DNA from 3 places in the Massilia sp. LjRoot122 genome. Region 1 is predicted to be linked to each of the others. Evidence: predicted binding sites of a transcription regulator. Region 1 holds the regulator's gene; each other region holds the start of a gene.
The links. The regulator LexA, encoded in region 1, represses DNA repair genes until DNA is damaged. The targets are predictions, from matches to a motif close to ACTGTATNNNNATACAGT.
Positions count from the first base shown of each region.

Region 2: ACSQ25_RS07585 (PA0069 family radical SAM protein) is a predicted target of LexA. The motif match lies at 1,236-1,253, and genes of this name have one in related genera.
Region 3: ACSQ25_RS09985 (ATP-dependent helicase) is a predicted target of LexA. The motif match lies at 1,449-1,466, and genes of this name have one in related genera.

Region 1 covers NZ_CAXUPB020000001.1:1,542,965-1,546,217, reverse strand. Annotated here, with positions in the region: gene rplI (50S ribosomal protein L9) at 1-76, opposite strand, end outside; gene rpsR (30S ribosomal protein S18) at 116-406, opposite strand; gene priB (primosomal replication protein N) at 443-733, opposite strand; gene rpsF (30S ribosomal protein S6) at 762-1,154, opposite strand; gene lexA (transcriptional repressor LexA) at 1,369-2,001, shown strand; gene ACSQ25_RS06720 (tetratricopeptide repeat protein) at 2,053-2,787, opposite strand; gene ACSQ25_RS06715 (cystathionine gamma-synthase family protein) at 2,887-3,253, opposite strand, start outside.
Region 2 covers NZ_CAXUPB020000001.1:1,727,527-1,730,779, forward strand. Annotated here, with positions in the region: gene ACSQ25_RS07580 (hypothetical protein) at 590-1,030, opposite strand; gene ACSQ25_RS07585 (PA0069 family radical SAM protein) at 1,313-2,443, shown strand; gene ACSQ25_RS07590 (YciI family protein) at 2,471-2,944, opposite strand; gene ACSQ25_RS07595 (hypothetical protein) at 2,984-3,253, opposite strand, start outside.
Region 3 covers NZ_CAXUPB020000001.1:2,259,196-2,262,448, forward strand. Annotated here, with positions in the region: gene ACSQ25_RS09970 (chromate transporter) at 1-461, opposite strand, end outside; gene ACSQ25_RS09975 (hypothetical protein) at 513-686, opposite strand; gene ACSQ25_RS09980 (hypothetical protein) at 877-1,110, shown strand; gene ACSQ25_RS09985 (ATP-dependent helicase) at 1,492-3,253, shown strand, end outside.

The sequences.
Region 1 (3,253 bases):
CGTAACCGTCCTTGACCTTGACGACGTCGCCCAGGTTGCCGACGTTAACAACTTTTTCCAAAAGGATAACTTGCATGTTCTTTTCTCCAGGATGTTCTGAACTGTACGACGCGAATTAGGCGTTGTGCAGGTCGGTGTACGGCAGCAGCGCGAGGTAACGTGCGCGCTTGATGGCGGTGTCGACCTGGCGCTGGTAGTGCGCCTTGGTGCCGGTCAGACGTGCCGGCATGATCTTGCCGTTTTCCTGGACGAAGTCCTTCAGGGTGTCGACGTCTTTGTAATCGACCTGTTCCACGTTTGCTGCGGTGAAGCGGCAGAACTTCTTGCGCTTGAACAGCGGGTTCTGCTGTTTGCGCTTGAGTTTTTCTTTAGCTTTGTTTTTGTCGAACTTTTTACCGAATGCCATTTCGAGGCTCCTGTATCTAATCTAAATTGCGCTGCGTTATGCAGCACTGAAATCAATGATGTGAAACACCAAGGCTTTGCTGTTGCGGTTTTTCCTGGCCAGGAATCCTTCGAAGCGGTAGGCGGCACCGAGTTCGGCGCTTTGCAGCCTGCCTGAAATCTCGCCCGCGCCGAGCGCAGGGATTTCAAACGCGACCTGCCTTGCCACTCCGGCCTCTACCTGTTGCGAATCGTGCATCAGGATCGCGCCCACGATAGGGACGCCGGCCGGGGTATAACGCAGTACGTCACGCTCCGCGATGGTCGCGATGAGCTGGAACTGGTTCACTGCGCTCTACGAATTCCCGAGAAAAAACTTAGGCAGCTGCGGCCGGGGCAGCGGCAGGAGCTGCTGCTTCTGCGCGGTGGCTCTTGGCTGCGTCTTCGCGCTGGACCGACTTCATCATCGGCGACGGTGCGGTTTCGGCCTTCTTCATCTTGACGGTCAGGTGACGCAGGACGGCATCGTTGAACTTGAATGCGGTTTCCAGCTCGACCAGGGTCTCGTTGTCGCACTCGATGTTCAGGCAGATGTAGTGGGCTTTCGGCAGCTTCTGGATCTGGTAAGCCATCTGGCGACGGCCCCAGTCTTCCACGCGATGGATGTTACCGCCGCGGCTGGTCACCGTGGTCTTGTAACGCTCGATCATCGCCGGGACTTGCTCGCTCTGGTCCGGGTGGACGATAAAAACGATTTCATAATGACGCATGCAACACTCCTTGAGGACGTTAAACAAATGCCCACCTCGGCGTCAAGACGAGTGTGGGAAGGGAAAGCCGGACATTATAGCCTGAAAAGTCGGCGGATGGGAACTGGACCGCATTGCACAATTTTTTTACACATTTCCCGTGTTTTCCCTTGCGCATCCGAGAATACTGTACAAAAATACAGTCTGCTCTTACAACCATTGCCGTAAAACACCCATGCTCAAGCTCACTGCAAGGCAAGAACAGATCCTGAACCTGATCAAGGAAGCGATCGAAAACACCGGCTTCCCGCCGACCCGCGCCGAAATCGCGGCCGAGCTGGGATTCAAGTCGGCCAATGCGGCCGAGGAACACCTGCAGGCGCTGGCGCGCAAGGGCGCGATCGAGATTTCGCCGGGCACCTCGCGCGGCATCCGCCTGATCGGCGCCTCGGTCGAGCAGGTGCCGATGGTCCCTGCGGCCCTGATGATGTCGCTGCCGCTGGTCGGCCGCGTGGCCGCCGGTTCGCCGATCCTGGCCCAGGAACACGTCGAAGCCACCTACTCCGTCGACGCCGCCATGTTCTCGGCGCGCCCCGACTTCCTGCTGAAGGTCAAAGGCTGGTCGATGCGCGACGCCGGCATCTGCGATGGCGACTTCCTGGCAGTCAAGAAGATCGACAGCGCCAAGAACGGCCAGATCGTCGTGGCCCGCCTGGGCGAGGAAGTGACCGTCAAGCGCTACCGCAAGACCGGCAACCTGGTCGAACTGCTGCCGGAAAACCCGGACTTCAAGGTCATCCAGGTAACTCCGGAAGACGAGTTCGCGCTGGAAGGCCTGGCCGTCGGCCTGATGCGCAGCTGGCACTGAGGCTTCCCATGAACGCTCTGGCGGCAAGCCGCCAAAGCGCTCAAGCGCGTCTTACTGGATCTTCTTGTCCGCCCAGTGCGAATCCTTCTTGGCGGACTTCACCATCTTGTTGTGCTCTTCCACATAGGCCTCGGTCGCCGAGCGCCATGCTGCAAAGTCCGCCAGCACCAGCTTCGAACTGACCTTCGCCTCCTCGCTCAGGTTTTCCTGCAGCTGCTTCAGGTAGGCCGTCGACTTCTCGGTCTCTTCCTTGTTCATCAGCTTGGCGATGTCCGCCGGAATGCGCTGGGTCAGCGGCATCGCGGCATTCAGCTTGGTGACGTACTTGTTGTAGCAATCCTGCCACGCCTGCACGGCCGCACCGATGCGGTCGATGTCCGCGTTGACCTTCGACATCGCCGGAATCCGCGGCGTCACGCAGCGGTATTCGCCCGACTTCAGGTCTTCGCCGTCATAGCCCTTGATCCAGTAGTCGATTTCCTTGCGGCGCTTGAGGCGCTGGTCCATCAGTTCCAGCGAGGCGATCGCGACCTTGTTGCCCTTGGCGGCGGCCTTCTTGAACAGCGCCTCGGCCTTCGGCTCGTCCACCTGCCCCGCTTCGCCGTACCAGTACATCTGGCCGAGCGCCTGCTGCGCCTCGGGATTGCCGGCATTCGCCAGCTTGGTATAGATCTTCAGCGCACCGGCGTAATCCTTCTTCGCGAACAGGGCATTGGCGTCTTCCAGCTCGCCGGCGAAGGCGGCGCCGCACAGCAGCAGGGATGCAAGGAACAGCTTGGTCTTCATGGGCAGATGTGGAATGAGGAAAGAAGCTTCATGATAGCGGCAACAGGCGGGCCTGCTCAACCGCTGAAACAAAACGGCAGCCTGTGGCTGCCGTTTTAATTATGCCTCGAGCGCCTGGCGGAAGTCCGCCAGCAGGTCGTCGGTGTCTTCGATGCCCACCGACACCCGGATCAGGGACTCGGCGATGCCCATGCTGGCGCGCCGCTCCGCTCCCATCTCGAAGAAGATCGTGTGCGCCACCGGAATCACCAGGGTGCGGGTGTCGCCCAGGTTGCTGGCCGGGATGCCGAGCTTGAGGCGGTTCAGGTAGTCGAAGCAGTCGATGTCCTCGCGCAGCTCGAAGCTCAACAGAGAACCACCCGCGCGGAACAGCTCTTTCGTGATGCCGTGCTGCGGGTGCGAGGCCAGGCCCGGATAATGGACTGCGGCTACACGCTCATCTGCTTCCAGCATCTGCGCCAGCGCC
Region 2 (3,253 bases), 180 kb from region 1:
AACGCCTACCCTGAATCGACATGTGCACATCAGCGGACCACGTCGAGAAAATTCTCACCAGACCCGAAAAATCTTTGCGCCGGCGATCACGCCGTGACCGAATAAAACTATCAAATGGCCCGAGTTGTAGTGTCCGCTTCCGACCCGGAGCAGACCTTCAGTGCTTTACTTTTCGATTTCCTTCAGCCAGTCGTGAAACCATTGCACGGGCATCGTCACGTCATCAAACGATTTCGAACATAACTCGTCAATCGAATATGTGTTCACGAGGTAGAGGTCCCATTGCGTTTCGACATCGGTTAACACAGGTAGCAACTCTTCTATTGCTGGTTCAGCGTCGATATCCAGGTACTGACATCAAAAACGATCACACCACTCAGCGATCTGCTTGTGGCTGTACGGGCTAGCCTTTGGATTAGCACCATAGCTAAGAACACGAATCACTGAGTCACGTGTAAATAGAAGGTCGATCGGTTTAGACAGTTCCATCGGTGTTTCTCAGTCAATCAGTTGTGACGATTCTTTTGTCCGATTGCGGTCCTTCTCTAGCGTCTGCTTACGACTCGAAGCGGACGAAGCTATAACGCCCTTACCTCGGTCGAAGTGCGCGCCAATTCTGGATCATTCCCACTAAATGGACAATGCCGAGCCCGAGACAAATGACCGAACTCCAGAGCACGAATGGCGTAATTGGCCCACCTGCAGCTATCACCGCAGGTGCGAACGCGATCCCGCGGACCATGTAGATGGTAGTGATACCAACCAGCACTGTTCTGAGTAGCGGCAATCGCTGAATAGCACCTGCCCCTGCCAAAGCGTAGATGGACCACACACTTAGTATGGCTGCGATACCGGCCGTGACGAAGGCCGGATAAGAGTGACCGTTTGCGGCCGCCACAGCAAAGCGTTCACCCGCGCCGAAGAAACGATACCAGTCCGGACCGCCAACAATAATGCAAAGATGAAGGACTGCTGCGCTTGCGCTAAGCAGCGCGCCGGCGACCAGAAAAATGTTCACGTGCTTTGGCATGATGCTCCATTAGGGGTTGACTCGCTCAACTTCCGCTCCTAGCCGATTGCGGACGTTGGCGAGCGTACAGTGTACGAGTGAAGTTTTCATTAGAGCAAGTAACGTATTAATTCATCCAATGAAAATTTTATTCACCTAGTGATGACCTCATACCCTGATCACCCTAACGGGGCTACTTGAAGCCTTCCGGGCAGTGGCGTACAATACTGTATAAACATACAGTATGGAGCCGACGTGCCCGATCGCAAACCCATCCAGCGCCAGCCCGTGGACGAGCAGCCCATGCTCGGCCCGCGTCCGCTCGCGTCGCACAAGGGGCGGGGGGCGGTCTCGAACGTGCAGGGCCGGTATGAAGTCAATGGCCGCGAAGAATTCGACGACGGCTGGGAGCGTGACGAAGAGGACGCCGTCAACATCAAGACCGTGGTCACCGACGAAGTCGCCAAGAGCATCCTGACCCGCAACACTTCGCCGGACATCCCCTTCAATGTCTCGCTGAATCCCTACCGGGGCTGCGAGCACGGCTGCATCTATTGTTTCGCGCGGCCGACCCACAGCTACCTCGGCCTGTCGCCGGGGCTCGATTTCGAAAGCCGTTTATTCGCCAAGGTCAACGCGGCCGAATTGCTGCGGCGCGAACTAGCCAAGCCCGGTTACGTGCCCGAGCACATCGCCATCGGCGTCAACACCGACGCCTATCAACCCTGTGAGCGCGAACTGGGCCTGACGCGCCAGGTGCTGGAAGTGCTGCGCGAATGCCGGCATCCGGTCGGGCTGATCACCAAGTCCTCGCTGATCGAACGCGACATCGACCTGATCGCGCCCATGGCCGAGCAGCGCCAGGCCTGCGCGGCCATCACGCTGACCACGCTCGACCCGGCCATTTCACGCACCCTGGAACCGCGCGCGGCGGCGCCGGCACGCCGCCTGCGCACGATCCGTACCCTGACCGAGGCCGGCATCCCGGTGAGCGTGAGCGTGGCGCCCATCATTCCTTTCGTCACCGAGCCGGAGATCGAGCGCATCCTCGAAGCGGCGCACGATGCCGGCGCCATCGGCGCGCACTACACCGTGCTGCGCCTGCCCTGGGAAGTCAATCCGCTGTTCCAGGAATGGCTGCAAGCCCATTTCCCCGATCGGGCGCAGCGGGTGATGAATCGCATCCGTGACCTGCGCGGCGGCAAGGATTACGACAGCGAGTTCGGCAAGCGCATGCAGGGGGAGGGCGTGTGGGCCGACCTGATACGCCAGCGTTTTACCAAGGCGGTCGACCGGCTCGGGATGGGCAACATTCGCGGGCGCTTCGGCAGGCTCGATGGCTCGCAGTTCCGCAAGCCGCTGGTGGTGCCGGCTTCGGCGCCCTCGTCCGCCAAAGGAGGCGGGAAGGCGGCGGGGCAGATGGACCTGTTTTAAGACCTTGCCCCGTCCGGTGTGACGGACTTACTTCTTCTGGATCTTGTTGTGCACTTCGTTCACCATCATCAGCCCGGCCGAGGCGAAGAACTTGTGGTACTCGGCTTCCATCAGCCCGCTGATGATAACCGGGTCGGTATCGACGAGGCGCTTGGCCTCGTCGATGTCCGGCGTGGCCATCACGAAGATACCGCGGCGGCCTTCCTTGCCGTCCAGCGGGCCGGCCAGGGCCAGCTTCTTCTCGGCGGCGAGGCGGCCCATGTTGGCGAAGTGCCCCTCGAAGATTTTCGCGCGCTCGGCCTTGTCCTCGACTTTCTTCGGGCCGGTCTTCAGGATGACCAGCACGTAGCTGCGCATGCCGCGCTCGTCGGCGCCGAGCGATGTCGCGAGTGCGGCGTCATAGCCAGCGGCCGCAGGGGCCGGGGCCTGGGCGGCCGCCGGCAGCGAAGAGGCAAGCAGCAATCCGCAGCAAGCTGCCGCCATCGTTTTCATCATTCCCATCGTATTCCCTCCGTTTGGCATGCGCGTATGTCCTGGCGCTTATTGTGTAATCCTGATGGTGTCCAGGATGCTTTGTATTTCCGCCCGTGTCCCCGTTTTCTCGTCCTGCCTCGTTCCCGCGCCAATCATGAAGAAATAATCTCCGTGGGGCACAATCCAGAGTTCGGACGCGGTGGGAAAGCTGCGGCCATCGGGAAGTTCCATGGTGTAGCTGATCCGGGCGTAGGCCGATTGTATCCCTGACACCCGTACTTCGGTAGGGACCTGGACCACGACGAAATCCTTGAACGCCCTCTGGAACTGGGGCAG
Region 3 (3,253 bases), 720 kb from region 1:
CAGGGCAGCGGGATCGGGTTCCTGGCCAGTGCGGCGGACAGCTTGAAACCGGTGGCGGCGATCAGGCCGGCGGATACTGCCGCCATGCCGCGCAGCGCGCCTGCCATGGCGGGATGGCCGGCAAAGCGTGCGTGGAAGGCGGCCAGCAGCAGGACCAGGGCCAGCGGCAGCACCAGCAGGCCGGCCATCGCGGTCAGCGCCCCGACCGGTCCGAACCAGCGCGCACCGAGCATGATCGACAGGTTGACCACGTTCGGCCCCGGCATGATCTGCGCCACCGCCCAGTCCTCGATGAACTCCTCGTGGGTCAGCCAGCGCTTGCGCTCGACGACTTCGCGCTGCACGACCGCCAGCACGCCGCCGAAGCCCTGCAGGGCCAGGACGGTGAAGGAGACGAACAGGTCGAGCAGCGAGGTGGGACGGGGGCGGTCTGGGGCGGGAGCGGAAGGCGGAGAACTCATCCGGGGATTATCGCCGCCCGGGCTCCGTCCTGTCCACGCCCGCCCGGGCGTTCAGCCGCCGCCGATGCCCCGCATGACCTTGCCGCTGCCGCCGCAGTTGGGGCAGGGCTTGCCGTCGACCTTGCCGGTGCCGGCGCAGTCTTCGCAGACGTCTTCGCCGGCGCCGGGCGTGCCGGGTTGGGCTTCATCGCCGGGATTCAGGTCGGGGTCGGGTTGCATGCTCATGGCGTCCTCGCGAAGTTGGTGTGCGCGGCCATTGTAGGCGGCGTGGGGGCGGGATGGCGCAGCGCTGGACCCGTGCACGCGAAGGGCACAAACGCCGGGTGCGCTTCGATTCGACTCTGATATTGACATTGCTTGCGTTTCGCCCATACTCCGGTGCAGCCGACCACCCTTTATCCGAAAGGCCAGGCGCATGATGAATCCTCTCCGCAACTCCCAAGGCAATCCAGATGCCGCCGTTATTGATGCACGGCACGACCAGCGCCAGCGCGACATCGTGGACGACGGCCTCGCCCTGATGCGCGTCGCGGGCACCCTGTCCGCACTCGAATACCTCAAATCCCATGGCGTCGACGCGCGGGTCATCGCGCGCGTGCTGCTGGAGCCCGGCAGGCGGCGCGGCAGTGCAGGACTGGCAGCCGCCTGAGCCCCGGGATTATGCACAAAAATTTCCATAGAATAATTTTGTGCTGCAGCGTGCCGACTGTGCGACAAGTGCAGCTAAGCCCTTGATTTCTGGGCCTATCGGCCCTGCCTTCCCAATAGGCAAATTGTTGAAAGCCGCACGGATGGCCGCATCCGGCGTGTCAAGCCCCCGCTTTTCCACATAGTTATTCACAGAGTTTGTGGATATCCGGAAAACTTTTTAAGTATTAACTACTTAGCACGCTTTTCGCATGTATTCCATAACCTGATGCCCGGCAATTGGTAGCTTTCAAGCGTGTGCGGACTTGACTGTTGAACTGTTTCGACTTGCGCAAGATAACTGGATAAATGTACAGTACGGCATTTCCACCTGATCCACGCCATGTCAGCCACCCTCGACCAGCCCGCTACCGACGATCCCTTCGCCGGCCTGAATACCGAACAGCGTGCCGCGGTCGAGCATGACATCGGCGCTGCCAGCGTGCGGCCGTTGCTGGTCGTGGCCGGTGCGGGCTCGGGCAAGACCAATACCCTGGCGCACCGGGTCGCCCGCCTGATCGGGGCCGGCGCCGATCCGCAGCGCATCCTGCTGCTGACCTTTTCGCGCCGCGCGGCCGGGGAAATGAGCCAGCGCGCCAGCGGCGTGCTGCAGCGCCTGCTGGGAAGATCCGGGTCGCAGGGAACGGTGACCCTGCCCTGGGCCGGCACCTTCCACGCGATCGGCGCCCGCCTGCTGCGCGAATACGCGGGCCGCATCGGCCTGGACGAATCCTTCACCATCCACGACCGCGGCGATTCCGAAGACCTGATGGGACTGGTGCGTCACGAGATCGGCCTGTCGAACACGGAGAAGCGCTTTCCCTTGAAGGGCACCTGCCTGTCGATCTATTCGCGGGTGGTGAACAGCCGCGCAGCGCTCGAGGAAGTGCTGCAATCTACCTTTCCCTGGTGCAGCGAGTGGGAAGGGCAGCTGAAGACCCTGTTCGGCGCCTACGTCGACGCCAAGCAGGAGCAGAACGTGCTCGACTATGATGACCTGCTGCTGTTCTGGGCCGAGATGGCGGCCGACCCGGAGCTGGGGCCGGAGATCGGCGCCCGCTTCGACCACGTGCTGGTCGACGAATACCAGGACACCAACCGCCTGCAGGCGGCCATCATCACCGGCATGAAACCGGGCGGCGAGGGCGTGATGGTGGTGGGCGACGACGCCCAGTCGATCTACGCCTTCCGCGGCGCGACGGTGCGCAACATCCTCGACTTCCCGAAGCAGTTCTCGCAGCCTGCCGCGCTCATCACGCTGGAGCGCAACTACCGCTCGACCCAGCCCATCCTCGACGCGTCGAACGCGATGATTGCCGGCGCGCGCGAGCGTCATGCGAAGACGCTGTGGACCGATAAGGCGTCCAGCCTCAAGCCGCAACTGGTCCTGATCCCGGATGAGGCCGAACAGGCGCGCTGGGTCTGCAATCGCATCCTCGAACACCGCGAAGCGGGTATCACGCTGAAGTCGCAGGCGGTGCTGTTCCGCGCGGCCAGCCACAGCGCCGCGCTGGAACTGGAGCTGATGCGCCGGAATATTCCCTTCGTGAAGTTCGGCGGCCTCAAGTTCCTCGAGGCCGCCCATATCAAGGACGTGCTGGCGGTGCTGCGCTTCGCCCAGAACCCGAACGGGCGCATGGCGGGCTTCCGCGTGGCCCAGCTGATCCCGGGCATCGGTCCGGCCACCGCCACCCGCCTGCTCGACGCGGTGGGCGAGGCGACCGACCCGGCGGCCGCGGTGGAAGCCTTCGCGGCGCCGGCCAAGAGCAGCGCCGACTGGGCCGCCTTCAGTGCGCTGTACCGGCGCCTGCGCACGCCCGGACTGCGCTGGCCGGCCGACATCGAGCTGGTCAAGCAATGGTATCTGCCGCACCTGGAGCGCATGTACGACGACGCCACGGTGCGGGTGGCCGACGTCGAACAGTTGACCGCACTGGCGGGCGGCCACGCGACGCGCGAAAGCTTCCTGGCCGAGATCACGCTCGACCCGCCGGAAGCGACCAGCGACCGCGCCGGCCAGCCGCTGCTGGACGAGGACTACCTGATCCTGTCGACCATCCATTCGAGCAAGGGACAGGAGTGGAAGTCGGTGCACGTGCTGAACG